Regions from separate parts of the Butyrivibrio sp. ob235 genome, predicted to be linked through region 3. Evidence: riboswitches for the same ligand, from Rfam matches in the RefSeq annotation. Region 3 holds a riboswitch; each other region holds the start of a gene.
What was found. Region 3 has a riboswitch for cyclic di-GMP ahead of BMW61_RS06680 (Cna B-type domain-containing protein). Riboswitches for the same ligand answer to the same signal wherever they lie in the genome.
Positions count from the first base shown of each region.

Region 1 (11,990 bases), on a different contig from region 3:
AAGATGATCCAGGAAGCTTTGGAGCGCGATCACAAGAAGATCGGCGCTCAGCTTGACCTTTTCATGTTTGATGAGACTGCTCCCGGAATGCCTTACTGGCTTCCCAGAGGCTGGAAAATGTACCAGAAACTCCTCAAGTTCTCAAGAGATATTCAGGAGAGACATGGCTACACAGAGATCGCTGCTCCCCTTATCGATAATAAGAAGCTGTGGCTCATCAGTGGTCACTGGGCTCACTACATCAACAACATGTTCATAGTGCCCGGAATCGCAGGTCACGTTCAGGCTGATACAAATATTCCGGATGTAGCAGAGAGTATGGATGAGGATGCACCTAAGGCTCCCGTAAAGATTGAGAGAGGCTCGGTTATCTACAACAGAGAAGCGCTTGATACAATGGGCGCTAAGCCGATGAACTGTCCTAACGCTATGATGACTTACAAGAGAACAGTTCATTCCTATAAAGAGCTTCCTATCCGCTACAGCGAGTATGATGTTCTTCACAGAAAAGAGAAGTCAGGACAGATGAACGGTCTTTTCCGCGTTCAGGAGTTCAGACAGGATGATGACCATACATTCGTAATGGAGTCACAGATCCAGGATGAGATTGCAGATATCATCTCAATTGCAGACGAGATCTACAAGACATTCGGTGTAACTTACAGAGCAGAGTTTTCAACACGTCCCGAGGACTTCATGGGCGATATCGAGGTTTGGAACAGAGCTGAGGCTGCTATTAAGAGCATTCTTGATAAGAAATATGGCGAGGATGGCTATGAGATAAATGAAGGCGACGGTGCTTTCTACGGTCCCAAGATCGACCTTCAGATTAAGGATGCGCTCGGAAGAGAGTGGCAGTGCGGAACAGTACAGCTTGACTATCAGCTGCCTCACAACTTTGGCCTTACATATCAGGCTCAGGACGGAAGCCTTGAAATGCCTGTTGTAATCCACAGAGCAATTTACGGATCACTTGAGAGATTCATTGGTATCATTATCGAGAACTTCAAGGGTGCTTTCCCGTTCTGGCTCAGCCCTTATCAGGTAGGTATCGTTCCTATCCGCGTAGAGCACAATGAGTATGCTAAAAAGGTTGCAGATCTTCTTTACGAGAACGGCATCGATGTTGAGGCTGATTACTCCGACAACAACATGAAGGAGAAGATCAAGAAGTTCAAGAACTACAAGGATCCTTACATCATCGTACTCGGTGACAAGGAGGCAGCTGAGAACACTGTTTCAATCAACGTTCGCGGCTCCAACAAGCAGATTCAGAACGTACCTCTCGATAAGTTCGTTGAGATGTGCAAGAAGATGAACGCTGAGCACACGCTTGAGCTTATTGATACTGTAGAGTAAAGAACTAATCAGAAATAAACGCCTTCCCCCACTGGGGGAAGGTGGCGCGAAGCGCCGGATGAGGGGATTAATGACACTCCTTAACGATTCAAAAGAAAAGTGGGACAAAGCCGAAATAATCTGCGGAAGTCTTCTATACCTGATTTCTTCAGCAATGATTATCTTTTCAGCATATCTTTGCTTTAGTCCCGACATATGGTACGACGAGCTCTTTAGCATGCAGCTTGCCACTAAGCCTGTTTCTGAGATGGTTAAATTAACAGCGGCGGATGTTCACCCGCCGCTGTATTATATTATCGTCCATTTCGTGATTAAGGCGCTCATACCCTTTGGCAATTCCTTCATGTCATCCGGACTTGTAAATAGCGGAGCTGCCCTGGGGAGCATGCAGATCATGTATGCAAAACTGGCGAGTGTAATTCCGCTGTTCATTCTCTTTCTGTATGCGCTCACCATCATCAGAAAGCGCTACGGAATTCTCGTGGGAGGACTTTTTTCCTGCGCTGTGATTGCAATGCCGCAGATGGCTGATTATGCGGTTGAAGTGCGTATGTACAGCTGGGTTATGCTTTTTGTGACAGCACTTTGCATACACGCCGGGCCGTTTATTGAGACTGAAAAGGATAAGCAGATAAAGGGACTGAAGTGGGGGAAGATTTTTCCGTTATTTATATATGGGCTGTTAGCCTGCTATACTCAGTACTATGCTGCTGTCGCAGTGGCTGCGGTATATCTGTTCCTGATCATTTGGTCGGTTCGGAAAAATGTATATCAGCTTGGGATAATACTTATCAGCGCCAATATGACTGCAGTTTGCTATGTGCCCTGGATAAGCGTGGTGCTGTCGCAGGCGAGATCAGTCTCATCCAATTACTGGATTCAGCCGCTGTCTCTAAGGAGCTTTGGCGGAATTATCAAGTTCCTGATGAAGCCCGGATTTTTTAATGATAAACTCGCTACTGTTCTGGCAGTTGTGATGTTTGTGCTGGTGGCAGCAGTGGTATTTTGCAATATCAGGGACTCCTATATGTGGCTCTGCTTCATGCCGATAATCGGAATTATTGCCTTTGGCTTTGCTGTGTCATTTTTACTTAGACCTGTTTTTATATACAGGTACATGATTCCGGCTATGGGAGCTATGTGGCTTTCAGTACTGATTGCTGCTAAGCGGCTCCTTAATGGAGAACGTGGAAAACTCCTATTTGCAGGACTTCTTCTATATACATTGATGACTATTTTCTGCATCAGAGACTTTTGGGCTTTCCGTGGAAATGAGCTCTATAAACGTGTTAATATGGTACAGACGGAGCAGTTCTGGAAGGATATATATGAAGGCAACGGTTCTGAAGACACCGATGAAGACTCGCTTTCGGAGAAGCCGATACTAATCTGTAATTTTGAACAGGTAGCGGCTCTTTCAATGTACTATGCGAATGGATACTGTGACATAGTGGGAGAGGCGGGAAAAGAGCTTCCGGTACAGGTTTATCTATACGGAGCGATAACGGATAGCATTCTTGAGAGTACTTTACCGGGGATACAGGTTATAAGTGAATACCCGGAAGTTCAGGAGCTTGTGGACAGTGGAAGGAGAGTGCTTTTCATTGGAAGCTTTAATTCCCGAGAGGACATTCTGAAGGACTGGAAGGAATCACCTGCCGGAATCGAAAATAAGAACATTGGCAGCTATTTGAATGAGCGATATTGGTTTGATGTGTTTGAACTATCGCGAAAATGAGAAGACAGACAAGAGGATAGCTGATTACAGAAAGATTATTTCTATAGATATATAGGAGAGACATTTGAGAAAAAGATTTTTATCAATTATCTTCATACTTACGGTATTCACGCTTGGGAACAGCAGGATTAGCACGCTGGCTTCGGCAGGTGCGGGCGCGGTTCTGGATGACATGATTAAGGATGCGGATTCTGAGAATTCTTCCGGATCAGGTGATGAATCCAAGGTCGGAGGTATGTCAAAGCTTCCGGAAGCACTTGCCTGTACGTTTTTCGTGCCTATGGGATTTAAGGCCTCAGATGAACCCGGAGTATTTGTAAATGAGCACTATCCGCTGGAATCCGCAAACATTACTTACGAGGTTTCGGTTCTTCCGGAAAAGAAGATTCTTACCAATGCTCAGAGGGCAGCAGGGGAATCCGAGGATGCTACCAACATCGAGTATAGGTATGATGAACTCACCGCAGAGATGTATGAGACTATTCAAAAGGAAAACTACGAAAGTCTCTACGGAGAAAACATCGGCTTCACTCTGGAATCCTTTGAAAATATGGAGTATGACGGCTTCCCGGGATATATGATAAGGACATCTTTTACCCCGGAGAACACGCAGACAATCCACCAGGCTACCGCAATAGTTCTATCCAAAAACAAGGTCTTCACAATCGTCTTTTCAAGGGCAGAGGATGATGACTTTGAGGACAAATGCACACAGACACTGGATACAATACATGTTCTTGCTAAGAAGTAACCGCTCGTTTGAGCGGTTTTTCTATTATATACGATGGGGATAGTTTTTCTTTTGAGGACCGATTTTGGGAAACGTGAGAAGTCGCTTTTGTTAACTTTAACCTTTATAAAAATAGATATCAACGATAAAAAGAATATTCTATGTCAGGTGTGCGGAAACTAAATTTGCTGATACAAAGAGAAATATCAGGAAAATAGAAGAGTTTAAGGGAATTATTAAATTTTGAATATAAAGAAATTCGTTTATAAATATTTTAGAATTAGTCTGATTGACGGAAACTAAATCCGAGAATACACTACAGTTACTGTTTTTGTTCTGCGACAAAACATATTTCGGCAAACTATGGGTGACCATAGGACGCAAAGCTATAGGGACTTTTATTACGAAGTCAGCCAGTTGCACTTTCTGAGAACCTTAGCTTTGCGAAGCGAAGGTTTTTTAGAAAGGGGATTTGTTCATTATGAATCGAATCAAATCAATTCTCGCTATTGCTTTGACAATGTTAATTGTCTTTTCCGGCGTTTCGCCGACTTCTATGTCAGTAATGGCAAAGAAGTCATCTTCAGGGGAAAAATCAATTACCCTCAATTATTCCCAGTACACACTTAAGAAGGGCAAAAAAGTAAAGCTTAAGGCAACAACCTCTTCTAAAAAGAAGTCAGTTGTATTTAAGAGTAAGAACCCCAAGGTAGCAACCGTTGACAGCAAGGGCAACGTAAAGGCTGTAAAAAAGGGAAAAACAGTTATTACAGCTACAATAAAGGGCACAAAGAAAAGTGCAAAATGTACTATTTATGTAGGTTCACCCGTAAGCACTGTATCCATTGGGGATCAGCAGATAGAACTTAATGCGGGACAGAATTATCAGGTAACAGCAAAAGTAGAACCCTTGGATGCTTCTATTAAAACAGTAAGCTTTAAGAGTTCAGATGAGTCTGTTGCATCAGTTTCAGAATCAGGACTTATTGTTGCCAAAGCAGAAGGAACTGCAACAATAACAGCAACAGCCGATGACGGAAGTAAGAAAAACGCATCTTTACTTGTTAAGGTAAACGGTTCAACACAAAATGACAAAGACTCCAAGGATTCAAAGGATTCAAAGGATTCCAAGGATGCAAATAATACAAATAATACAAATAATACAAATGGCACAAATGGCTCAGGTGAGTCCGGTAACTCAGGTGGATCATCAGAGTCAACCATAGGTTCCGCATCAAAGAATTCAGACCTTGTAACTTTAACTGCTTCAAGTAATAGTGTTGTAGCAGGAACCACAGACAATACGGTATATTTATATGCCACAGTCGCTGTAAATGTAGATAAAGTTGAACTCTATGACTCCAATGGCAACTTTGTAAAAGCGATGGAGGATGACGGAGTTTATAAAGATAGCGGCGATGATATGAAGGGAGACCAGATTTACTCTGCTTACAAAAGGTTTGTATCAGGTAATAACGGTCGTTACAGCTATTATGTAAAGGCATATGTGGGATCAGAGGAGATAACCTCTGACACAGTTGATATTGATGTTGTTTCCGTAATGTCCGCTGAAAATAGAGAAGAGATGACAGCAGCGGATAATGCCATCGAAGAGGTAACGGAAACTCTTAATCCAAATGCCACCATCGAAGTAAAAAAGACAGCAGTTCAGAATGTCTTAAATGAACAGAAAAACTCCGGAAATATTAAATCTGTCGGAACATTTGACAGTGAATCAAATGTTATAACCTTTGAATATACTGATGGCACCACAGGTGCAGTATCTCTTGAAGAGAATACAATTAAGAGTAATGGTACCGGAAAAGTTCGTAATCCCAAGGGAAGCGGACTCTGGGATACAATGATTAAGTCGGAATCTCTTGCACCGATTGTGCGTAACAGCTCAAATACTGCAGGATCAATCGGAAAAGCTATCATATACTTCGGTTTTAGCGGAAGTAATGAAGTAGGCTGGAGAAAGGCATATTATAACGACGAAGTCATTCCGGAACTGAATGGAATGGGACTGACAACAACTATGAAGGAAGCTACCTTAAAAGACTTCAAAGCTATGTCAGCCTATGATGTTATTGTTTTCAGTATGCATGGATCCTCTTATGGAAATGATCTTTTCATGTGTACCTATGAAGAGGTTACTGATGCTAAGGATAACGCATATTATGCAGATCTGATAAAGGGCAGAGTAGTAAGAACTATACTTATGGATGGTAAAACTTACTACTGGGCTAAGCCATCATTCTTCACTGCAAACCTTGGTGTTAGTGCACTGAACGGAAAAGTGCTTTTCTCTGAGACCTGTGATTTTATGGGCGAGGGAACGGCTGTAAATAATCAATTTTCATCAGCGTTCTTAGGACGCGGAGCAAGTACGGTTGTGGGCTTCCATAATTCAGTTCTTGCAATCTATAGCAGAAATCTTATGAAGGCATTTGTTACAGGACTTGCTTCCGGTAAGACAACAGGCGACGCATTCGCAAGTGCAACGGCAACATACGGGGTAAATGACGGACACGGAGCATACCCTATACTTTCAGGATCAACCAATACTGTGCTGTTCACAGATGATTTCAAAAACGGAAGCTTTGAATTAACACCTGCTTTGACAGAATGGTATCATCTTGGTGATGCAAGAACCATAACAGGACTTGCAGAATTATCACCCACTCATGGAAAAAAGATGGCGATACTTACAACCGGTATCGGATCATCCTCCTCTTCTTACGACACACAGAAGAATGAGGGTACAGAGGGAAGTGTTCTTTCGCAGACCTTTGTGGTTCCGTCGGATGCAAGCACACTCAGCTTTACCTATAATGTGGTATCCGAAGAGCCTCTGGAATATGTTAATACTGAGTTTGACGATAAATTTATTGCCCGTCTCCTTGATACAAACGGAAATCTGATTGTAGAGCTTGCACGTGAAGAGGTTAATACTTCCACATGGTATGAGATATTTAATATCGATTTTGATGACGGTGACGATACTGTTTATCATACTAAGTGGAAGGATGTTTCCTACGATTTGTCTTCGCTCAGAAATCAGAGAGTAACACTTGAATTCGTGACATTTGATGAGGGCGATTCCGTATTTGATACAGTAGGCATAATTGATAATGTGGTTGTAAAATGATGAAAAATGCAGTTCGGACGGTTATACTGATTACGATAATTTCATGCTCCATTATTTGCGGATGCAACCGCAGGGTAACCGATAACGGTGATAAGGAGGCAGTGACAAATATGAGCGGCAATAGTATTAGTGTTGTTTCGGAAAGAGTGACGAACGTTTTGAAAAATGCCACCTCGGAGGATGCCGCGTTGTCAGGATTAAGCGAAGAATTGGAAGCATTAACGAAGGAGGGATATATTCTGGACTATAAGATTGATTATCCCAAAGCAGTGAAGGTGACCTATTCGGATTCCACGGAAGGAATGATCATGCTTACACCGTTTGATACTAACTACAACTAAAAATATGAGGCGCAGGGATTAGTTCCCGGCGCCTCTTTTTGTTTCAAGTAAAACTTCTTTCGCAAAAGCCTTTGACTTTTTATGCGGAGAGCTTATCACTCTCATCGAATTTTTCTACCTTGGGTATGCTCCTGTAGATGACTACTGAAAGAACAGCGAAGGCTGCAAATAATACAAGAGCCAGGATTTGATTTAAATCCTCCTTTACAAGATTTGACAATATCATCGAAAAACTGTTGTTAACAATGTGTCCGATCATTGCAGGAACGATGGACTCGTACTTGTAAGCAGTGAATGCAAGCGCTGCGCCGATCGGAATAGCATATAAACTCTGAACGGGATTCATGTGCATCAGGCCAAACATTACAGCTGAAAGCACTGTGCATCCTACGATACCGAAAGCCTTCTTTGATTTTTGAAGAATTACTCCTCTGAAGCACAGTTCTTCTGCGACAGGTCCCAGAAGCATAACTGTAAGCATGCCGATGGTCTTATTGCCATCAGTTATAGCACCTATCAAACTGCTAAATAAATCTCCGCTGCCGGGAATCAGTACCGTTACGAGCCAGCCGATTACTGCAGCCAGAAAATAAGCGGCAAAGGTCAGCGAAAGAATAAAGCCGATATCCTTAAGACTGGCAATCTTTTTGAAGCCGGACTCGTAGGTTCTAAGCTCTTTTGCTTTCTTGACATAACTTCTGTAATACCAGATTCCGAAAACAAGAATGCAGACAATTTCTGCGATGAACTGAACCACCGGCATAACGCTCATAACATAAGCTGTAATTGCTGCTGCATCTGTGGCAGCTTCCGGATTCATAATCGGTGCAATGATGGATGCAACCAATCCAACTACGGCCTGGATAGCCAGAAACAGTAACATTAATCCCAGTGCAACAAGCACTGCTTTTCCTTTGCTCCCCTTTGTATTCATAACATTTTCTCCTTTCATACAACACCCCTCATTTCTTTAGAATATACATATATAATACAGCTAAACAGCAATCTTGAAAACTTTATAAAATAACATTGTGCACTTTGCGTTTTTTACTATATATGGTAAAATAAATAAATTAGCAGACGATATATAGTGTTTGATTCTTGTATGGGGGGTATTATGGCAGGAATAGAGCTTCTATTATTTATCTGTGTTCTCATTTGTCCTGTGATAGCGGCGATTGCAGGATTTATTCTTATGAAAAATCCACCGAAAGAAATCAATGATACCAAGGGGTACAGAACGAAAAGATCCAAGAGCAGCCAGGAGGCTTGGGATTTTGCGAATACCTATAGCGGCAGAAATACTATGATCTATGGGATAGTAGCACTGGTACTTAGTGGAATAGCCTATGTTTTGGTTGTGAAAAATGCAGGCTTTAATCCACTTGCAGCAATGGTGCTTATTATTTTGGTACAGATGGTTGTCATGATAATCGTTATGATTGTTCCGACGGAGAAAAAGTTGAAAGAAAAGTTTGGGGAGTAAAATCAAACACTTCTGACATGACTTTAATGAGTGGGGGGAGACTCAGTTGAAGAGTGTTTACAACAAAGAAGCACTGAATAGGATTGCGGCTCAGGATAAACTGGACAGGATGATTGTCCTTGTTTCGCCTGCGGTTTGGGTCTCTATTTTCGGTGCTTTTATTATTATCGGAGGACTTCTTGTCTGGGGATTTTTTGGAAAACTCCCTACAAGTGTTGATACTGACGGAATCTACCTAAATGCTGAGGGTGCGAATTACATCTATTCACAGACTGAAGGCTTTGTCGTCTCTGTTAATATCAAGGACAATGATGTGGTTCATAAGGGCGACATAGTTGCGACAGTCGGAGATGAAGATGATATTTACCGAATCAAGCAGCTTGATACCCGCATACAGTATGTCGAGAATATGACCTTTGACTCGGAAATGGACATTGTTACTTCGGATACAGAGCAGATGGCTCAGATAAAGCTTTCCGCAAAGCAGGCTGACCAGGATGCACTAAGCACAGAGGCGGAGCTGCAGCTCAAGAAGGAAAAACTGAAGGAAGCACAGACCCTTGCGAATGAAAAAGAACAGCAGATGCTTGATTTTAAGCAGCAGTTTTTTGCGACACTGAATGTTACGGATCAGGAACCGCAGGTAAAGTATAACGAGGCAAGTACCGATTACGAAAATTGTTCGCAGAGATACGAAACAGCAAAGGCAAACTATATCAGCCTCAAGGAAACTTATTATTCCGCGAAGGAGATATTTGATGCCCAGTACTTCGATTTTGATGCTCTTGAGCATACCGAGGCGGAAAGAAATGCTTTCGAAGCAGCCCTTGCTGATGTGGAAGCCAAGGAAGCTGCTGCAAATGATGCCGAGTATCTTATGCAGGAAGCCGAGGAGAATGTTGAGACTGCTAATAATGAGCTGGACAGTGCAAGAAAAGCTTATCTTGAATATGTAAATTCTCTTTCCGAGACCACGGCCAATAATACTATTGCATCAACCGAATACTCAGAGGTCCTTCAGGATTATGCGTCCGCCAAAGCAGCATATAAAGCTCTTAAGGATGAGATAGATGAGCTTGAGCTTAAGAGTGTTCTGGCAGAGGGGGATATGAAGGTCAATGAAGAAAATTATGAGCAGCAGTTTAACAATCAAAAATCAGCTACGCTCATCGATCTTCAGGCTCAGAGAGATTCGCTTTTAAATAAGGCTTCAAAAGGCCTTATAAAATCAAATGTAGAAGGTAAAGTCTATGATGTTTCCATTGCGGAAGGACAGGGAATCGGAGTAGGAGGAAAAGTGGCAGCGTTGCTTTCCGGAAGTCTTGATGATGATATTGCGGTTTGCTACGTAAGACTTGAAGATGCCTTTAAGCTTAAACCGGGCATGAGTGCATATATTTTCCCTTCAACCGTTGACCGTCAGGAATATGGTCATATTCAAGGGTATGTTGAATCTATAGCAAGCCATGTCGCTTCTCAGGAAGACCTGCAGATGCAGATTGCAAGCGAAGAGGTTGTTAAGCGCTTCGAAAACGAAGGCCCGGTGGTTGAAGTCAGATGCAAGATGGTCTATGACCCCAATAGCAAGAGCGGCTACACCTGGAGTACAAATAAGGGAAATGATATTGAACTGTCCACAGGAACTGTTATTTCGGTAACTATTATAACCGAGGAAAAGAAACCTATAGACCTGCTTATACCGTACATCAAGAATAAGCTTGATTTTCGTGAGGCTGAAGATGGAAAACAATAATAATCCTTCTCCCGAGGAGATCGCACGAAAATATCATAGGGCAAGTGAAAAGAAAAAGAAGAAAAGGGTAAAGGTGATCTATGCCAGGACGCCCACTGTCTATCAGATGGAAGTCAATGAGTGCGGAGCAGCTTCCCTTTCAATGATACTGCAGTATTACGGCAAGTATGTTCCGCTTGAGGAGCTGCGCGTTGAGACGGGTGTTTCACGAAATGGCTGTAACGCGAAGAATATATATCTTGCGGCTGAAAAATACGGCCTCGAGGTTGTGGCAAGTCAGCGCGATTTAAGATCTATGCTTCAAAAGAACCGGCCGCCCTGCATTATTCATTGGAATTTCTCTCACTTTGTCGTTTTTGAAGGATTACACTTTGGATCCTTTTATATAAACGATCCTGCACAGGGGCGCAGAAAGCTAACCTATGAGGAACTTGAAGAAGGGTATTCGGGAACGGTACTTGCATTTAAACCAACCGAGGACTTTACAAGGGCCGGGAAAAAGCGTACGCTTTGGAGCTTTATGAAAAAGCGCCTCGAAGGTCAGGAAAAGACAATGGTTGCACTCTTTTTGATCGGGATTGCACTGATTTTACCCGGAATTCTGACGCCGGTATATTCCCAGGTGTTTCTGGACAGTATTCTTGTTAAGCACAAGATCACCTGGATGAAATGGCTGATTCTTTTCATGATTGTGACAGCCTTGTATTCGGCATATTTTACATATCTCAATTCTAAAATAGCGCTACTGCTCAGGGCCAAAACAAGTCTGATGACTACTGACCACATGATCGCTCATATGCTGCGGCTTCCAATGGTTTTTTATGAACAGCGCTATGCCGGAGATCTGGTGTCGAGAGTATACAACAACATGGCTGTTTCAGCTTTCCTTTCGGGACAGTTTGTAACGGTATTTATAAATGCGATAACCAGTATTATCTACCTATTACTTATGATAGGTTACTCACCCAAGCTGTCGCTTATTGCTTTGGCATCGTCGTTGATTTCGATGGTTGTGGCGATAAGGGTTTCAGACAAGATCAGAACCATGACCATGAAGTTCGGCATGGATACAGGAAAACTGCAGGGTGCTCTCTATAACGGACTATCTTCCTCATCGAGCCTTAAAGCAGTAGGTGCCGAGGGCGAATATGTCGGAAGACTTATGGGATATTACACAGAGGTAAATATAAATGATCAGAAGCTTGGAAAAACCCAGGCTATGCTGGATGTTATCCCACAGAGTATGGGGCACGTAACCACGGTAATCATGCTTATTCTGGGAAGTATAGAAGTAATTGAAGGAAATATGACTCCGGGTATGCTGCTGTGCTTTAACGGTTTTCTTGCGGCGTTTACCTCACCGTTTAACAGTATTGTCAGCTTTATCAGGTCACTTCAGCAGGTGAAAAATGACATGATGCGTGTTGACGAC
Region 1 covers NZ_FOBE01000020.1:56,382-68,371, reverse strand. Annotated here, with positions in the region: gene BMW61_RS13825 (threonine--tRNA ligase) at 1-1,359, shown strand, start outside; gene BMW61_RS13820 (hypothetical protein) at 1,430-3,097, shown strand; gene BMW61_RS13815 (hypothetical protein) at 3,162-3,848, shown strand; cyclic di-GMP riboswitch class I at 4,173-4,252, shown strand; gene BMW61_RS13810 (Ig-like domain-containing protein) at 4,309-6,978, shown strand; gene BMW61_RS13805 (hypothetical protein) at 6,975-7,319, shown strand; gene BMW61_RS13800 (CPBP family intramembrane glutamic endopeptidase) at 7,399-8,271, opposite strand; gene BMW61_RS13795 (SdpI family protein) at 8,437-8,805, shown strand; gene BMW61_RS13790 (biotin/lipoyl-binding protein) at 8,852-10,558, shown strand; gene BMW61_RS13785 (NHLP family bacteriocin export ABC transporter peptidase/permease/ATPase subunit) at 10,545-11,990, shown strand, end outside.
Region 1: linked by a shared signal. The riboswitch ahead of BMW61_RS13810 (Ig-like domain-containing protein) and the one ahead of BMW61_RS06680 (Cna B-type domain-containing protein) in region 3 are both predicted to bind cyclic di-GMP.

Region 2 (6,702 bases), on a different contig from region 3:
ATTTCAGCATAATTGCATTCGCGATTAATGAATACAACGTTATTATGCTCATCCTGATATATGAGGTTTGCCTTTATCAGACTTCTGACAAGACTTTCAGAAAGACCACGGCTAACAAGATAATCTATTGCTTTACGCGAATTCGGATCACCTTTTTTGGGAAAGTCTGCTTTAATTAAATGCACTTCTGCTGAAGGTATAACTGGTTCTGCAGTTTTGTTATTATAGTTAGCAAGTGACAAAACTGCTTCAGGTATGGAATATCCTAAGTACTTAACTAAAAAATCAATACTATTTCCTTTATCTCCAGTTGAAAAATCGTAATATCCAGAATATCCAAGCTTGATGCTGAGGCTATGATTAGCTATTAATCGCAGGCTTGATCCTTCTTTGACTATTGCATTTGCGTGATTCGTGAGTAGATAATTATATAGGTCAGTTATACGTGCCTTTCTCATTTGTTCTCGAGTAAAAAACATATGAGTCTCCTAAAGAATATTCTTTTCATTACCGTAGTGGGTTTGTATGTATGTGTCTGCAATGCTAAAGTATCATTTACTATCTTTGGCTATGGTTAACAATTCCTAAGCATACTTTCTCATTCCTTTGTTTTTTTGGAACCGCCTCTTTTTTGTCCTCCTTTTTTTCCACCTTCCCTTTTGGCAGTGAAAGCTTTTTGGCTGGCTTCAATTTCAGCCTTAATCGGAATAAATGCAAAATCTAATAATGTGTTTTCAAACTCTGGACAAATTCCAGAATTCAGATAATTAAGAGCTGCTTTGAATAATTTTCCTACATCCTCGTCGGAGAGTACGGTTAACTGTGATTGCCACTGTCCTTGCGTTGGGAACCATTTTGCCGGAATATACAACGCGTTGTTTTGAATATTGTTCTCCATAATCGTCTATCCTTTCGTAATATAAATTTATTGTTGTGTTAAATATTTTATACCGCAATGCTCAATAAAAGTCAAACGATATCAAATATATTTGCGGAATATTAAGAATTATACGTATATATATCAAATAAAAGCAAATTATGCAGAGATAATAATTGACATAGCGTGGTTAGGAATGTATAATTATAATTATCAAGGAGGTATTATAATGGTTACAACTATTGATACAGGCAAAAGAATAAAAAGAACCTTGCAAGTACAAGGAATAAAGATGATAGAATTTGCGCCTATTGCAGGAGTTACACTCGAAACTTTAAGTCGTTATGTAAACGGTAAGAGAGAGATACCAGAACCATTTATTGTCAGAGTGGCAAAACTCTTAAATGTTACTCCAGAGTATCTTAAGTGTGAAACAGATGATGAAACACCTCCACAGTATACTATGTACAATGAAGAAATGGATGAGCTTCAGCGTGCAGACGCAAGACAAGCTAGAAGACGGGGGGCTATACAAAACATTTTTGAACATTTTGGGGTAAAGATAGTAGAAAATCTTGAATTGGATACAGAAGTATATACAAGGCAAAGTGATCTCACATGGCGAAAGACAAAAGGTTGTAATAATGATTATAAAAATAGATTATTCGATGAAGAAATAGATATTGTTTCAGAACAGCACCAAGTAGAGGGAAAAATCATATTTGAGATTGAATATTGTGGAAAACTTGTACAAATGGGGAAAAATGAGTTTTTTGATTGGCTAGATAAAGAAGCTGATTTGATTGAGTCAAGCCTCCACTTAAGGCTTGATATGCCGAGAAATGCCTAAATTCACCCTCCCCAAAGCAACGAGACTTCTTTGGGAAGGGGCACAACTTTTATTTACTTTTCTTTTTATATATAAGAATTCCTGCGACAATACCTGCGCATGCAATTATGCCACAAATAACCCATTTCAAGTTATCATTAGCAGCACTCTCTACTTGCTTCTCAACAGGCATAGCTTCTACAGGTGCTTTAACTTCTTCCTTTACAGGCTCTACTTCTTCTACGGGTTCACTTACTGATTCCTCTACGGATTCCTCTGCTACTTCCTTAGCTTCCTCCGTCTTCACAAGCAAGTCCTTAGAGATATAATAATTCTGCAGGATATTTATAGGAAGTATTACATTTCCATTCTCATCAGCTGTAGCCTTCATGAATTCCTCATAGTCTTTTCCTGCCTTGCTAGACTTTGTGTACAGATTAAATTCTGCATATTTTTCATCTTTCCCCATAGGTACTTTAATCCAGAGCGTGTATCCAAGATCTGTAAATGAATTTTTTTGGGATACTGGGGATACGACCATGATATTATCCTCAGCTGCGATATCTATGCCAAGTTCAATATCTTCATCAGTTTCTACCTGCGGAAAGATTACTGAATAAACAATATTCCCATTATCATCTACGAACTGAATTTCGCCATTTTCCTTACCTGTTGCGGTTCTCTCTATTTCCCATGCAGGCATTGTCTTATTCTCTGCAGAATTTTTCACCTGAATATAACAACTGTCGGCAATTCCGTCATATAAAAAGTGATCGAAAGCATCAAGAGCATCTTTATTGATTTCATCGTAAACACCGTGACTGTATTCCTTTTCGGGCTGTGTTTCCACCTTGGTTTCTTCCTTGACTTCTTCAGGCTGCGTTTCTTCTGTCTGTGGCTGCTCGGCTACCGGCTCTTCCTGCTTCTGACTTTCAGTTGCCGTTGCTTCTGCTGCCGTTTTTGCACCGCTAGGAATAACACCTCTAGCTTCAGCAATTTCGCGTAATTTATCGTAGTCATTTCCGCCTGGACCTGCCGCCACCCATGCTTCGGTATATAATGCTGGATCAATAGCAACTGTATAGCCCATGGCTGCGTATTTCGCATTCATTTCAGCAATTTTTGCCTGTTCTTGTTCGGCCGGGCATTCTATCTGTACTACTATGATTTCGCCTGTTGAAGGATTGTAATAGGGGTGATCTGCAGTATAATACATTTCCATATAATTAGGCACATATAATAGCACCACTAAACATAATGCCACACCTAAAACACTTAATATACGAACTACTCTGTTTTTCATTATATCTACTCCTTTGACATCAAAAATAACTATTTCCGCAATCAAAAAAGCACCGTATTTCTACGATGCATCATGTTGTCTGCAACTGGCTATCTCGTAGAGATCCTATAGTTTTGCGTCGCCGAATTGCTTCGGTTTTGCCTTTGAATATTTATCTGTAATTTAATAACAACATATCATATTGTGATTATCTCCACAATGTTTATTTTCACAATCCACTCTTAAAATTTTCTAAAGAGAGGAGCGTGATTATCATTATTTCTTATCAGCCATTATGGAAGACAATGCAAGAAAAAGGCATATCACAGTATGCCCTTATTAAGGCTGGAATAGATAATAAGACACTTGATTCTCTTAAGAAAAGCAAGAATATTACACTCTTAACACTTGAAAAGCTGTGCAATATTTTGGAATGTACACCAAATGATGTAATAGAATTTATTCCATAACAGTTTCACTGAGCTGTGAATTATTCTTTTTTACTAGCGGAATAATAATCGAAGTAATGTATTTTCCACCGATATCATCTTTTGAGACATATGGATTATCCCAGTATCTGGAATCAAAGCTATATTCCCTATTATCTCCTAATAAAAAATATGAATCAGCAGGAACTTTAAACTCCTTATCACAATATGTCAAAACATCTTCTGAAAGATAATCTTCTGCAAGTAGTAGTCCGTTTATGTATACATTCCCGTCTGTGAATGATACATTATCTCCCGGCAGACCAATAATCCTTTTAACAAATACCTTATGTTCTGTTTGTTCATTTGAAAAATAAATGATGTCACCTCTTTGTGGTTCATGAGTAATATACGCTAATCCATTTGAAAAGGTAATACTGCCAGTCATGATAGTAGGTTCCATAGAACCGCTCTGACATCCTCCGATTATGATAACCTTTGACAAAACTATATATAAAATGAAAAAAGGAAGTATTGTCAATCCAAGATCAGTAAGAAGGGTTCTATCAAATTTTATTCCTGCGCTTTGTGAATGGTTATTACTAATAAGTCTTTCTTTTCTGCGCGAGTAAAAAATAAAACTCATGAGAATGCAGATGATTATTGTCAGGATATATTTATATGGTTTCATAACAAATCCCTTATTTTATGATGAATGTCATTATCCTTTAAGAATTTAAAATTCTTTTATAAACACGTTGATTACCTTCACGAAATCAGCCTCTATGCTTGATTTGACTGAATTATAGCATAAAAACAAAAAAAGTATTGTGCATATATTCACAATGTGATATATTAAGCGATGCATGAATAAATCATAAAAAGGCATTAAAATGCCAATGATGCAATGCATTATGATTTTTAATAATAGTTATAATACGATTACAGTCAAGGAAGTTGTTATTATTTGCCAATTCCCAATTATATTTTTTAATTTTACACTTAAAGTATTAAAATCAGTGTATAGTAACGTGATGGATAAATGATAAATAATGTCAACATATGATTGAGAACTTATTTTTAAATATTTGAAATATATAAGGAGATAATCAAGAGTGAGAATTTTATCAAAAAGCATCAAAAAAACTATTATTGCTATGTCATTAGTGACAGGAATCTTATCGGGGAGTATTATGCCTAATACTTCTAGCAGCATCATTACAGCTTCTGCTAATACAGGAAGCGTAGAACATAGGCTCCATTATTATTTCCTTCAGACGGATGCAGAGCGTGCTTGCTATGATGCAATAATTGAATCAGCAAAAAATCCGCTTCCAATAGGGACAAACATATATAGGATGTCTAACGAAGATAAGATCAAATATGGTATCGAATTACCGGAGGGGGCCGACAGCCCTACGCCGATAGGTATTGCGCACAATGCAGTAGAGGCTGATTATCCGGAAATCATGGAATATATAAGATATGGTTTTGAAGCTGTTGATGTATGGCATGACGACGAAAACTACACGAGTTATATGGTTGCTAAAATTCGGGATAATAACAATTATTCCATATGGGACAACCAAATCAAAAGCAAAATTGCAACTATGAAATCGGCCATTGTCAGCGCTGGTTTATACGATCCGCAAGATATTCCTAAGTCGGTCTTAAACATTCATGATTATTATGTCAAGCAGCTTGAATATGATACCGCAGGACAGTTTAACGGAGATTGGGGAGCTGACTGCAGGACAGCATACGGTGCATTAGTACAGGGCAAGGCTGTATGCGTAGGATATTCCCGTGGCTATAAGTGCCTTCTTGATGCATTCGGGATTGACTGCGCTATTGTTAGCGGAACCAGCAACGGGGCAGGACACGAATGGAATGTCGTAAAGATTGGCGATGACTGGTACGAGCAAGATCTTACCTGGGCAGATACAGAAGATTTAACAGGCTCAGTTGATCATAGTTATTTCAATAGGACCACTTCTGATTATGCTAATAAACTAAAGAAAAAGCACGTCAGAAACAGTACAGGTCTTGATTCATACATTCCTCTCGCAACCGGCACAACCTATACCTATACATATATTGCCAAGGGCGTTTCAGATGCAGATTATGTCGAGGCAACTGATGTCAGATTTAATGAAACAAGTGGAATTTTACTTTACGTTGGCGATAGCATGAAACTTGACGTCACTGTTACTCCTGCCAATGCTACCGAAAGCCCTGAGTTTAGAATACTTGGCGATGACTATTCTACATTGTCAGATTTCTGTACCGTAGAAAATGGCGTTATCACAGCACATCGCGCAGGAGAAGGCTCTATCGAAGTTCATATAGGCCGCACCTGGGGAAATCATAGACTTTTGGAAGTAAGAGAGCGCCCTGTTACAACAGACAATATCTCTGACGCAGAGCAGGGTAATACATCCAATTCCTCAACCTCAACCGATAACAGTGGCAATACATCAACACCTGCAACGGGTGATAGCACAACCACACCTTCATCTGATAATGGCAATTCAGGTAGCAGTACTGCTCCCGCACCCTCAACCGGTGGTTCAGGTTCAGTTCAGCCCTCATCAGGCGGTAACGGCGGTTCATCAAACGGTCCAGGCACAACAGGCGGTTCCGAACAGCCATCAGGCAACGCCCAGCAGGGAAGCGGTTTATCAGCGGGAAATCAGACTTCCGGCAATAGCGGAAAGGTGACACCTTCCGATATAACAGACGCTACAAATAATACAGATACAGCAGAAGTATCAAAGAACAAAGAGCCTGAAAAAACTGTCGCAGAGAAAACAGCCGTAGTCGCAAGAGCATCAGAGTTTACCGTAAATAATCTCATGTTTAAGGTTACTTCGGATAGCACTGCTGAATTTGAATCTTCTACAGGTAGCAGCACAAAAACAGTGTCAGTACCTTCAAATGTAACAGATGAAAATGGCAATTCCTATGTTATTACAAGAATCTCATCTGGTGCGTTCAAGAACAACCGAAAACTTACAAAGGTAACTATTCCCAGTACCGTAAAGCAGATCGGTGCAGGAGCCTTTTATGGATGCACGAACCTTAAGACAGTCACAATCAATGTCTCAGCAGATGGAGACATCAAGATTGACAAGAATGCCTTTAAAAAGCTCAAGAAGGGTTCGGTCATCAAAGTAAAGGGCTGCAAGGGCAAGGTTAAGAAGAAGGTAGTAAAGGCTATCGAGAAGAGAATTGACAAGAAGAGAACTAAAGTAAAGTAAATAAAAGCTAAGGCGTCATAGATATA
Region 2 covers NZ_FOBE01000002.1:203,925-210,626, forward strand. Annotated here, with positions in the region: gene BMW61_RS03355 (toprim domain-containing protein) at 1-479, opposite strand, end outside; gene BMW61_RS03360 (DUF6291 domain-containing protein) at 599-898, opposite strand; gene BMW61_RS03365 (helix-turn-helix domain-containing protein) at 1,107-1,727, shown strand; gene BMW61_RS03370 (hypothetical protein) at 1,777-3,009, opposite strand; cyclic di-GMP riboswitch class I at 3,087-3,161, opposite strand; gene BMW61_RS03375 (helix-turn-helix domain-containing protein) at 3,294-3,458, shown strand; gene lepB (signal peptidase I) at 3,448-4,107, opposite strand; gene BMW61_RS03385 (leucine-rich repeat domain-containing protein) at 4,610-6,676, shown strand.
Region 2: linked by a shared signal. The riboswitch ahead of BMW61_RS03370 (hypothetical protein) and the one ahead of BMW61_RS06680 (Cna B-type domain-containing protein) in region 3 are both predicted to bind cyclic di-GMP.

Region 3 (11,990 bases):
TGCATCAAGAAGCTTGTTCATATGCAGCTTAAGAGACATTCCGGTATTGGTAATGCTTACTTTCCTTAGTCTCTCGCATCCTGTGCTCGAATCCTTATAGTTTTCCGTGACAGTAGTTACCTTCTTACCCTCTGTCTCAGCATCTGATGAAAATCCCTCAGGAATCAAAGTTTCTTTTGCATAGTAAACTATCGGCTCTCCCTGGGAATCAAAGGCAGGAAGTGTCTTCCAGGTGTATGTCCATGCCGTGTCAGCACCTTCAACTGTAGGCGTAATATTATCAGTTACCACAACCGGCTCAATACCTGTTGCCTGATCCTGGATATTTGCTGAATTCATCCAGAGCTCTATCTTTACCAGACTCTTATCCGGAAGATTTTTCCCATCAAGTATCCAGTTCTTCGTAACCTCAAAGTCTATTACCTGAGTATTGGTTATTGTTACTTCGCCGCCGTTACCGTCAACAAACCCAACTCTCTGCCATGAGCTTCCGCCATAGGTAGACTTCATATTCGGAACCGTAGTGCTGTAGCTTACCACATATCCATTTGAAGCTTTGCTTATTCTCACATCTCCGCCCGGAAGTACTGCACTTTGCCCGTCCGAATACTTAGTGACATTATTAGCATCAGTGTCACCATCGTCATAGAGAAGCAATCTGTGGTCACCGGCATTAAGTCTTGCAAGAATTGTATTGTAATCCAGCACGTTGCCGTAAGCATCTATCGCATTTACTTCTGCAACCCTATAGATAATAGGACTACCCTTTGCAGTAGCTGTTGTCAGGTCTGTAATTGTTTCAGTCCAGTTATTCTCCCAGCTGAGCGTTACTAATCTGCTTTCTGAAGTAATATCCTTACCACCTGCACGTCCGCATACATACACATAAATGAACGGATATTTAAAGGAATCGTAGTTCCAAACTTTCTTAATCGTAAGACTTCCGCCCTTGGTGTTATTGAAAGCGATATCATCATCATAAACACGGTGTGCAGTATTGCAGTAATTAGGCGCCTGAGAAGGGTTCTGAAGAACATCACTGTATCCGTAATATACCTTCTTTTCGCCTTTTTCATCCAGTATTATCTTACCTTCCGTGTCCTCCTCATACATCGGAACGCGGTAATAGTTTATTTCCTGCTTCGCCGTACGATAATCCTTAACCTTCACAAGGATAAAGGATCCGTCCTTAGTGTAGGGCGAATTGTCAGGAAGCTTATTTTCTGTAAATCTGAATACATAGGTCTGTCCGACAGTCATATCCTTAAGATGATCATTTAGAGATATATCCTCAACCTTAAAGCTTATGTTGCTGCCTGCGTTTTTAATATCAGATTCAACCGTATCCCATCTGGTTTTATTGTCAACAAGTCTCTCCAGCTTGAAGGAGAATGTTTCCGTCACATTGTCTTTTGAGCCGTTGATTTTTTTAATAACATTAAATTCGAGTGATCCGCCTACTTCGCCTTCGCCGTCGCTGATTGTAACGTTGCCTTTGAGCGTAAGGTATCTCTGAACAGTAATCTTATGAATCTCACCGCTTGCATGATTTACAGTGCTTCCAATGATTGTTCCGACGTGGTTACCGGATTCGTGCTTGACATATGCAGAAGGCGCAACAATCGTGCCGGAGGTTGCCTGAAGAGTAAGTGCTCCTGTATAGGGCACATATTCGCCGTTAACCTTCTGAACAGGATTTATAATTATCTGATTTGCGACTTCTTCCCAGTCCTGACCGCTCTTCGAGCCGTTCGCAATAAACTGGGTTATTGCATAACCCTTATCTACAAACCTTGTAAGATCAAGATTTATTACCAAGAGCTTGCCGCCAAAACTAAAGCCTCCGTTTTCGGCTGTAATCCAGTTCTGATCTTTTCCGAGGGCATTACCCACATCTTCCCTGAAGTTTCCTGTTGTCGCCTTAATATTCACAACTTCAACCGAATCATTGGTCTTTATATATGCCAGAGATTTTGATAATGAATATGCCTGCGAAAGAAGGCTTCCAACATTTACAGGATAAGGACTTGTTAAAGCCTCATCCTTAACGTCGTCTCCCGTTTTCCTGTAAACCTTGTTCTCATTCTTTACATAGAGATTGATTGTCTGTCCATCCACTTTCTGAATGACATACTGAGGAGAATTACCATTCATGTTCTCTACATAGTTATCGCTGAATTTTCCGATAAGGGAATTATCTCCTTTGCCGTTATCCGCAGAAACATACTTTGCTGAATCAGTTATAGGCTTACCCTGAGAATCAAGCTCAAACACGAAAAGATTAGTATACTGCTTAGCATCTACAGGAACGGTATAGGTTCCGCTTCCACCGTTACTGGTAACATCTATGCTGAAAGTATGAACCGGATTACCCTCAGCCTTGGAATTTGAGTAAATCGCAAAATTATATCTTCCGGCTCTTGATGCATTTCTTGTAACCGTGAGGTCAAATCCGCTGATGTGAGTATAAACATTCGTAGAATTACCAAGTGCATTGCCTGCGGCGCCACCTTGAAGATTTACAACGGCAACGTTTCCTTCAGAGTGAGTAACTAGCGCAAGATCATTTGCAACAACGCTGAAATAAATGTTATCGCCAAGTCCCTCTGCAATCTGGGAAGATGACATGCTATTATTTCCGGTCCAGGAATAGGTTCCGTTGATAGTTATAGCCCAGGCTGAGAAGGAATCTGTTTCAAACTCAACACTGTCCTTGTCTCCTTCAAGATTTGCATTGCTTTCAGGCATAACTTCGATGGAGATATCTCCTGAGGAAATGTTTGTAGCTTCCTCAGTTGAATCAACATTCTGCATTACTTCCTCGGATACGGGCATGTGGATTACAGTTACGTCCTCCTCATTTTCTGCGCCGAGATCCTCTGAAAGCTGATTCTCTATAAGCTGCATGGAAACAGAAGCTGTTCCCTCTGCAGGCTGATACTCAACGCCATCCAGCTTGAAGCAGATGTCATATATAAGAGTATTGGATTTGTCATAAATCTGAGCCTCTTCCTGTCCGCTGGCAGAGGCAATGCTTTCTGCATTCTCGTTCATAGCCTGCAGATATGCATCATAGTTGTATCCGCTGGAATTCTCATTGATTTCGGACACTACAAGTTCCACTCCCTCCGGAAGTGATCCGGGATTGGAGAGTTTAACTGTAACAGTTACCTTGTCATTGGTTACAGTGAAGGTATCCTGAGTATTAGCATTAAGATAAGTGAAGGAAATCTCGGAGTCCTCTGTAACCTCGATAGTCTCACCTTCAACAGTAACAACCTCATAGGTCTTATATGTGGTTGCACTGCCTTCCTCTATCGTTCTGGTTCCATCCTCAGCTTCCACGATTATCACAATATTCTTTCCTGTGGAAGATGTTCCTGAAGCTTCGGAAGTTTCACTATCAGTAGCTGTTTCATTAGCTGCATCTTCCGCTGCCGTTGCAGAACTGTTTTCAGAAGAATCTCTCGTATTCTTCTCCGTCAGCTCGACAGACTTGCCTTCTTCGATGGCCTTGTCGATCATTTCATCAGTGATGTCTTTTTCAACAATGTTTACCGAAGCTACTTTCTTATCCTGATAAGTAACCTCCTTAAAGAAATATCCATCTATCTTTTCAGTCTCTTCCGCCTTGGAGAGATCAAGATTTTCTGTAAGCTCAAGTTTCTGGTCTTCCTTGATATGCTCGCCTGCAGAATTTACATAAACTGCGGTAACAGCGACATCATCTATTATTACTTTTGATCTCTTGCCTTCGCTCTCTGCCACCTCCTCTTCGGATTTAAGATAGGTGATTACAAGCTTAGCATCAGAAGTGACATCATAGGTATTTCCGCTTTCATCGGTAGCTTCGTAATACTTAAATCCGCTTTCTTCGCCTTCGGATTCAAGTCTTTTAACAGTAATTCCGGTTACAGGCACGTCATCAAGGGCTGCACCTACATAGGTGTAACCCTCTATTTCACGCACATCGCTGCTTCCTGCTGTAAGATCAAGTCCCTCTGAGAGGTTCATCTCTCTTTCATCAGCTACAGCATTTCCTTCCTCATCCTTAATAAGTTCGCCTGCTTCGTCAATATAAGAAACTGTGAGTCTGACATCTGCTGAAAGTTCTATACTATCAGGTGCTTCCTCTGCAAGCTCCTGTGTTGTTTCTTCAGTTGTCTCTCCAGCATTTTCGTCTTCTATAGTCTCTTCAGAGCCTTCCTCTATACTTTCATCATTTCCCTCTTCTCCTGAAGTCTCCTCATTTTCCACAATTTCCTCAGAGCTCTGTTCGGAATATTCCTCAGCTTCTCCGGCATCAGCAACATATTCTTCCTGATTTTCTGCGGACTCCTCGCCGCTGCCTTCTTCGGTATATTCCTCCTCAAAAGATTCCTCAGATGACTCCTCGAAGGATTCTTCTGCAATCTCTTCACCGGACTCCTCACCGGATTCTTCCTCAGAGCTCTCCTCTGCGGATTCCTCTTCACCGCCCTCAGGACTACCCAGAGCTTCGGGATTAAGGACCATACCAACTTCCTCAGCTCCCTCTTCGGTAACAGCTGAAGCCGCCTTATTCATGGCATATAAAGTAACGGTAGTAATCAGAAGACCGACAACCAGCATTACTGAAAGCCACCTTCTTAAAAAGTCGTGCCTTTTAGCATAGTTTTCTACTGTATTTTTTCGGAAATACCGCTTTGCCATAAATATCCCTCAAAAAAGAACGCCCTGTTTGAAGCTTCTCAAACAGGGCAAATCATCACTGCGAATTTTAACCGCGCTCCAAAAATAAAAGCGCAGGCAGCTGGCTGTCTGAGAAGTCTCAGACCCTGTAGCTTTGCGTCACTACCTCACGATAGCTTTGCCCTGAATTCCATCCATATTAAACTACGGACTAAAAAGTCAACCTGTTTGGAAAACTTTTCAATCATAATTGAAACACATTTTCACGCGTTTCGCTTATTTTATGATATTATATTTGATTTAAAAAATCAACATAAAATGTCATTTTTTAAATGTTTTTTTCATATTTTTCCATTTTTATGATCACTTCTCTATCTTGTACTTTACCCTTACAAGCCAGTATTTACAAGGATTTACATACTTTTTTCCCAAAGAATTTATGCTTGTTTATAAAGTTTATTCTAGGTTAATCATTCTTTCAAAATGTACGAAATTTGAAAGTTTTTGGGCATAAAAAAACCGCTCCCAAATCATTGGGAACGGTTCGTAATAGTTATGCTATCTTCTGCTTAGCGATCTCTGTAAGAGTCTTGAATCCTTCAGGATCATTTACAGCCATCTCAGCAAGCATCTTGCGGTTGATCTCAACCTCTGCAAGCTTGAGGCCGTGCATAAGGTTTGAATAAGACATTCCGTTAAGACGAGCTGCAGCGTTGATACGTGTGATCCAAAGAGATCTCATATCTCTCTTCTTCTGCTTACGACCAGCGAATGCTGATGTAAGTGCTCTCATAACTGACTGCTTAGCAACTCTGTACTGTTTTGATCTAGCGCCTCTATAGCCCTTAGCGAGCTTTAAAACTCTCTTATGCTTCTTCTTGGCATTCATGCCACCTTTAATTCTTGCCATTTCGTTTTCCTCCTAAATTAATTTCGAATAACCGGTACTGCTCTTATACGATAATACTTAAGATTAAACGTAAGGCAGAATCTTCTTCATTGTCTTTACATTGGTAGCGTCAACTACTGCTGCCTGTCTGAGATTTCTCTTTCTCTTTGTAGACTTCTTTGTAAGAATGTGACGCTTGTACGCCTTGTTACGGATCAGCTTACCTGTGCCTGTTACCTTGAAACGCTTGGCAGCAGATCTGTTTGTTTTCATCTTGTGCTGCATAACTAAATCCTCCTATGCTTGTAAATTATTTCATTATCCGTCCGAAAGGACAGTGTAATCATCCAATAATCAAGCTGAACAATTACTTATATATGTAACTTGCCTTGTGAGCAAGAGACATTACTTCTTCTCGGTAAGGAACATAGTCATAGAACGTCCCTCAACCTTAGGCTGCTTATCTATCACAGCGATATCAGCAAGAGCCTCAGCAAAATCTGTAAGAATGTGCACACTTGCTCCCATGTGAGCCATCTCACGTCCTCTGAATCTCAAAGTAACTTTAACTCTGTTACCCTTCTCGAGGAACTTCTTAGCAGCGTTAACCTTTGTATTAAGGTCGTTAGTGTCGATATTGGGTGAAAGTCTTATCTCCTTAATCTCGACATTTTTCTGCTTCTTACGTGCTTCCTTCTCTTTGCGAAGCTGCTCATACTTGAATTTACCGTAATCAACAATACGGCAAACCGGCGGCTTAGCATTGGGTGCTATCTTAACCAGATCAACTCCGGCCTCATCAGCAAGCTTTCTGGCATCCTGAATTGACATAACGCCAAGCTGCTCATTGTCTACCCCAATAACACGAACTTCTTTGTCTCTGATCTGTTCATTGATGAATAAATCGTTATTGCTAATAGCTTTGTACCTCCAAAACTTGTATAAAAAAAGTGGACTCACAAAGGAAGTCCACTTAACAATCAATCAGAATAACCGCGTAGTCCAATATCTGCGGTATCTAAGATGTATTAACACCTGCAAGCTTTGCGCCACAGGGTGAGAGTGGAAACCTCTGCTTTGTTTTACATACTCGGATAATATAACACTCTTATCGTTATACTGTCAATACTATTTTTATAAAAATCAAAAATCTTCACATTACATCTCAATCTTACAGGTCACCCCAAGCTTTGAAAGCTCTCTGTCTACCTGTTCGTAGCTCTCAAACAATATTGACTTCATTCCGAAATCACTTGCAGCATCTACATTTCGCTGAAGATCATCTATAAATACACACTTACCCGGAATAAGGTCGTATCGTTCGCATATAAGTTCAAAGATTTTTCTGTCGGGCTTTATTATCTGTTCCTTATAACTAAGAATTCCGCCATCAACCTCATCAAGGAATTCCTTCATAAAGGGGTTGGCATCCTCAGCCTGCTTTGAATAATTGGAAAGAACAAAAACCTTAAAGCCTGCTTTCTTAAGCGCTCGTATCCAGGGAATAGTCCGCTCTCTTTTCCTCAAAAGGCCACTAAGGTCAGAGAAAACATCATACAACTCCGCTTCCATGGAAGGATTGTTTTTTACAAACCCCTGTATTACTTCCATAGTATCGAGAACACCTCTGTCAAATTCATCCCATGCGGGAGATTTAATGCTGGCTTCTGCGATTTTGTTTACTGTATCCTCAACGTAACCCTTATCCTTGATGAACTGTTCCCAGCAAAAATCAGCGAGAACTCCGCCGATATCAAAAATCACGGTATCGACTTTTCCATTGGATATCCTGTCGTGTTTCCCTGGTACCGAGGAAGTCTCGGACTTATCTGTAGATTCCTCAATATTCAGGTCTTCTGCCTTTATCTCATCCTCAGATTCGTCTTTCTCATTTCTCCCATAAGGATCCGGAGATGCTACTGTTCTTTTTCCTGTAACGGCCGAAAAAGCCCACACAAAGAGCCAGACTACTATCGGTATTGCAACAGTAGACACAGCAGCTGTCATAAATGCACCCGGCGTATCAAAGGTCCCTCGAACAGCCTTTGTGAAAAAGATACCGTTTACTCCGAGAAGAACCAAAACACCTATTATTGCCAATATGCGTCTGATAAGCGGGGTTTTATCATTATTGCCTCGTTTAGCCATGTATAATCCTCAATTATTTAATCGGGCTCTCGCGATAGATGATATCTTCTCTGGCCGGTCCGTTAGATACCATAGTGATCGGATATCCTATTTCCTTCTCGATGAACTCGATGTACTTACGGCAGTTCTCCGGAAGATCTTCATACTTCTTGATTCCACGGATATCGCTCTTCCATCCGGGAAGTGTCTCATATACGGGCTTAGCCTTCTCAAGAAGATGTGTTACAGGGAAGTCCTTGGTAACCTCACCATCAATCTCATAACCAACACATACAGGTATCTCATCAAGATAGCCAAGTACGTCGAGAACAGTGAAAGCAACGTCAGTTGCACCCTGAAGTCTGCAGCCGTACTTACTTGCAACGCAGTCATACCATCCCATACGACGAGGACGTCCTGTAGTTGCACCGTACTCACCGCCGTCACCACCGCGTCTTCTGAGTTCATCAGCTTCTTCGCCAAAAATCTCTGATGTGAAAGCACCTGCTCCTACAGCAGAAGAATAAGCCTTGTTAACTACTACAATCTGCTTAATCTCATAAGGTGCGATACCTGCTCCGATTGCTCCGTACGCTGCCAATGTTGAGGAAGAAGTAACCATAGGATAGATTCCGTGGTCAGGATCCTTCATAGTTCCAAGCTGGCCCTCAAGAAGAACTGTCTTATTTTCCTTAATTGCTTTCTCAAGGAACAACGCAGTGTCTGCAACATAGGGCTTAACCATGTCTCTCCACTCATGAAGAGTATCAAGAAGCTCTGCAGGACTGATCTCCGGCTTGTGATAAAGCTCCTTAAGAAGGATGTTCTTTGTAACAAGAACTCTCTCTACCTTCTCCTTTAAAAGCTCCTCATCAAAAAGTTCATTAACCTGGAAACCGATCTTTGCATATTTATCTGAATAGAAAGGTGCGATACCTGACTTTGTTGATCCAAAAGACTTACCGCCAAGTCTCTCCTCTTCATACTGATCGAAAAGAATGTGATACGGCATAACTATCTGACAACGATCTGAAATAAGAAGATTCGGAGTCGGCACATTTTTCTCAATTACTGAATTAAGCTCTCCGATGAGTACCGGAATATTAAGTGCCACACCGTTGCCGATGATATTTGTTATATTTTGGTGGAATACACCTGAAGGAAGAGTATGCAGTGCAAACTTACCATACTTATTAACAATGGTATGTCCTGCGTTCGCGCCTCCCTGAAAACGTACAACCACATCAGCCTGATCGGCCATCATATCTGTGATCTTACCTTTTCCTTCGTCTCCCCAGTTTGCTCCAACTACTGCTTTAACCATTTTATTTCTCCATTCTGTGTTACACGGTTTAGTTTACTAAAATAACCACATGATAATATACTACAGAATCCTTCATAAGTAAATTATTTTGCAAAATGGATTTCATATTATGAATAAAAAAAATCAGCAGATACAAAACCGCCTGTTTCGATCTGCTGACTTGAATTTACATTTAATTATGTATAAAAAGGTTCATTCCGCCTTATCAAGAATATAGTTCCACAGTCCTTTATTGGGCTTTGGTGAATAATGCACCCCGTCTTTCGAATCAATAGATACCTTATTTGCGATGTAGTCGTTCATTGATACGGTCTTTACCTTTTTCTTTTTTCCTGCCCAGTCCATCAGCTGGATATTAAACCTGTTTATAACTCCGGTGTTGAAAAGCGGCTGTCCGCCCTCATCAAGAAATGCGTCCCTTGTCATTCCAACAGAACAAACCACCAGCTTTTTCCCTTTCGAAACAAGCCCGTTGTATTTAACTATATAAGGCTTAAAATGACCGAAATCATTTGCTCCCATCCAGGTTATTATCATGTCGTAGTCGCTAAGATCCGAATGATCAAGTACTTCTCCAAGGAATCTCACATTTGCGCCATTCAAAGCACAGACAACTATATCGTTATGAACCTCGCCAAACACCGATTCAGCCGTTGCCGAGAACAGGTCAACGCTTCTGGAATCACCTACATAAAGTGTCCGCACAGTACTCTTTGCTACAGTGACATATATATTGCACTTATAAGTTTTTTTCTTTTTTGTTTTGTAAACAACCTTAACGTTTGCCGTGCCGTACTTATTAGCTGTGATTATTCCGGCATTATTTACTGATGCAACCGACTTCTTATTGGAACTAAACTTCAAATATTTATTGTTTATCTTTTTTCCCTTAGATTTAACAACAATCTTTATCTCTTCACCGATTGCCACCTTATCATAATATCTTGGCTTTTCTGCAGGTAATTCAACCGTAAGCTTTTTTTGCCTGCCCTTAGGCGCCTGCTTTAATACGGTTTCAGATTGTCCCTCCTGCTTTCCGGATTCTGCCTGTTTCTGAAAGTTTTCCTGCTTCCCGGTAGTCTTATTCTGCTGGTTTTCCTGCTTTTTGGCATTTTCTCCTTCAGATTTCTTTTCTACCTCTTCTAAACTAATTTCCTCGCCATCATCGTCGTCTTCTTCATATTCTTCAACATCATCTTCTTCACCTTGCTCTATTTCCTCAACTTCGCATTCCTCTTCCTCTTCTTCAGCAGCATATACTTTCACCGGTTTTGCACACGGAATCATCTGTAAAAAAATAAGCATGGCACACAGAAGCACCAATGCTGTTTTTAGCTGCTTAAACATAAATTTTCTCATTGTTACCCCCGTTCCTCCCCCGTAAAAACTGCGCCTTTTCACGCTTTTTTGCAGGAAATCATATTTGTTATCTGTATTGTACTGATAATATATAAATATTATTGATAGAAAAATTATCAATGTATAAACCCGGGGTGAATTCTTTCAGAGTTCACTATTATTTTTTTGTTACGATTAATAAAGAGAAATAAAAATTGTTATAAAATAGGTATATAAAAAAAGAAAACCGGGCCAAAGCGCCCGGTTTTCCTAAAGAAACACCTTCATGTAATATTTATGAAATTTTACTTTATTATTTCATAATCATAAGATGCAAAATCAGCCTTAAGCGAGATCTTGTTTCCGTTATTCTCCCATGTAAAGGTAAGAACCGAACCATCCTGTTTAAGATCAAGATTTGCATCAAAACCGAATGCCGGATCGGTATTACGAAGTCTCAAAAGTTCAAGCTGCTTCTGCACAACCGGTTTACTAAGCTTTTCCAGCATCTCCTCATTTGAAAGATTTGTGCGGTTAATCTCCTTGTGTCCGCCCGCGCCAGCTCGTTCTACTGCAGCGTAGTCGTTCTCTCCCGCAAAAAGATCGAGATACCATACCTGAGGCTTACCCGGCATGAACATCTGAACCGCTCTCGCAAAGAGCATCTTCTTATCATCAGCGCCAAGAGCGCTGTAATAAGTTGAATTTACCTGATAGTACATATTCTTCTGTCCGTGAAGATTCTTAACAAGTCCGCCTCTTCCGACAATAGTCTCTATCAGCTTCTCGATTTCCTCATCGGGAATAAGACCCTTCAGATCAAGAACCGGTATGCCATCGTGGCATCCAAGCATATTTACCACGCGGATTTTCTTATCCACAAGTTCCTTAGCCCAGCGTGCAAGTGCTTCACCGTTTTTCTGCTCCATCGCATAGATAAGAAGTCCAGGAAGGAAGAAATCATAGGTCATATAGCCCTTGCCTGCAACCTTCTCATAGATGCCGGCGCCATAGCTGTCGTGAATCTCAGGAAGGAGTCTCAAGCTGTTCTTATCTGCAATAGTCCTTACCTTCTCAAGAACATCCCAGGTATCAGGCTCGTTAAGGAAATTCTTCTTACCAGGCTCCTTAGGAGCATAAGCAAAAGCATCAAGTCTAACGATGGCAGCTCCATATCCTGAAAGCGCCTTAAGTGTATTCTCATAGTGCTCCCAGACAAGATCTGATTTGATATTCAAATCCATCTGTCCGAGATATTTTCTTCCGTTTGCAAGGAATTCAAGAATTGCCTCGCGATATTTTGCATATTTACCGAAATCTATTTCCTCCGGCTTTTTCCCCTCATCAAGACCCTCGCAGACACACTTCGCAATATTCTCTGCAGTCATATACTGAATTCTCTCGGATCCCTGTCCGTCAAATTCCTCTACTGCATTAATAATGTCCTGAGCATCCGGTCTTCTGTACTGAACCTCCTGATAGAAGGTGTTCCAGTACGGTATCTCCTTTCCGTCAGGCATTCTTACCATAAGGATCGGAAGTCCGGGCTTTCTGAAAAACATGTCCTTTATATACTTCTCATCAGGCTGGATATAACCGTCCTCGGTCATCTCTCCGCAGCCATCCCAGAATTTGTTCCAA
Region 3 covers NZ_FOBE01000006.1:23,509-35,498, forward strand. Annotated here, with positions in the region: gene BMW61_RS06680 (Cna B-type domain-containing protein) at 1-4,692, opposite strand, end outside; cyclic di-GMP riboswitch class I at 4,785-4,864, opposite strand; gene rplT (50S ribosomal protein L20) at 5,225-5,581, opposite strand; gene rpmI (50S ribosomal protein L35) at 5,645-5,845, opposite strand; gene infC (translation initiation factor IF-3) at 5,966-6,478, opposite strand; gene BMW61_RS06700 (HAD family hydrolase) at 6,719-7,708, opposite strand; gene BMW61_RS06705 (adenylosuccinate synthase) at 7,722-9,011, opposite strand; gene BMW61_RS06710 (Ig-like domain-containing protein) at 9,204-10,370, opposite strand; gene BMW61_RS06715 (alpha-amylase family protein) at 10,655-11,990, opposite strand, start outside.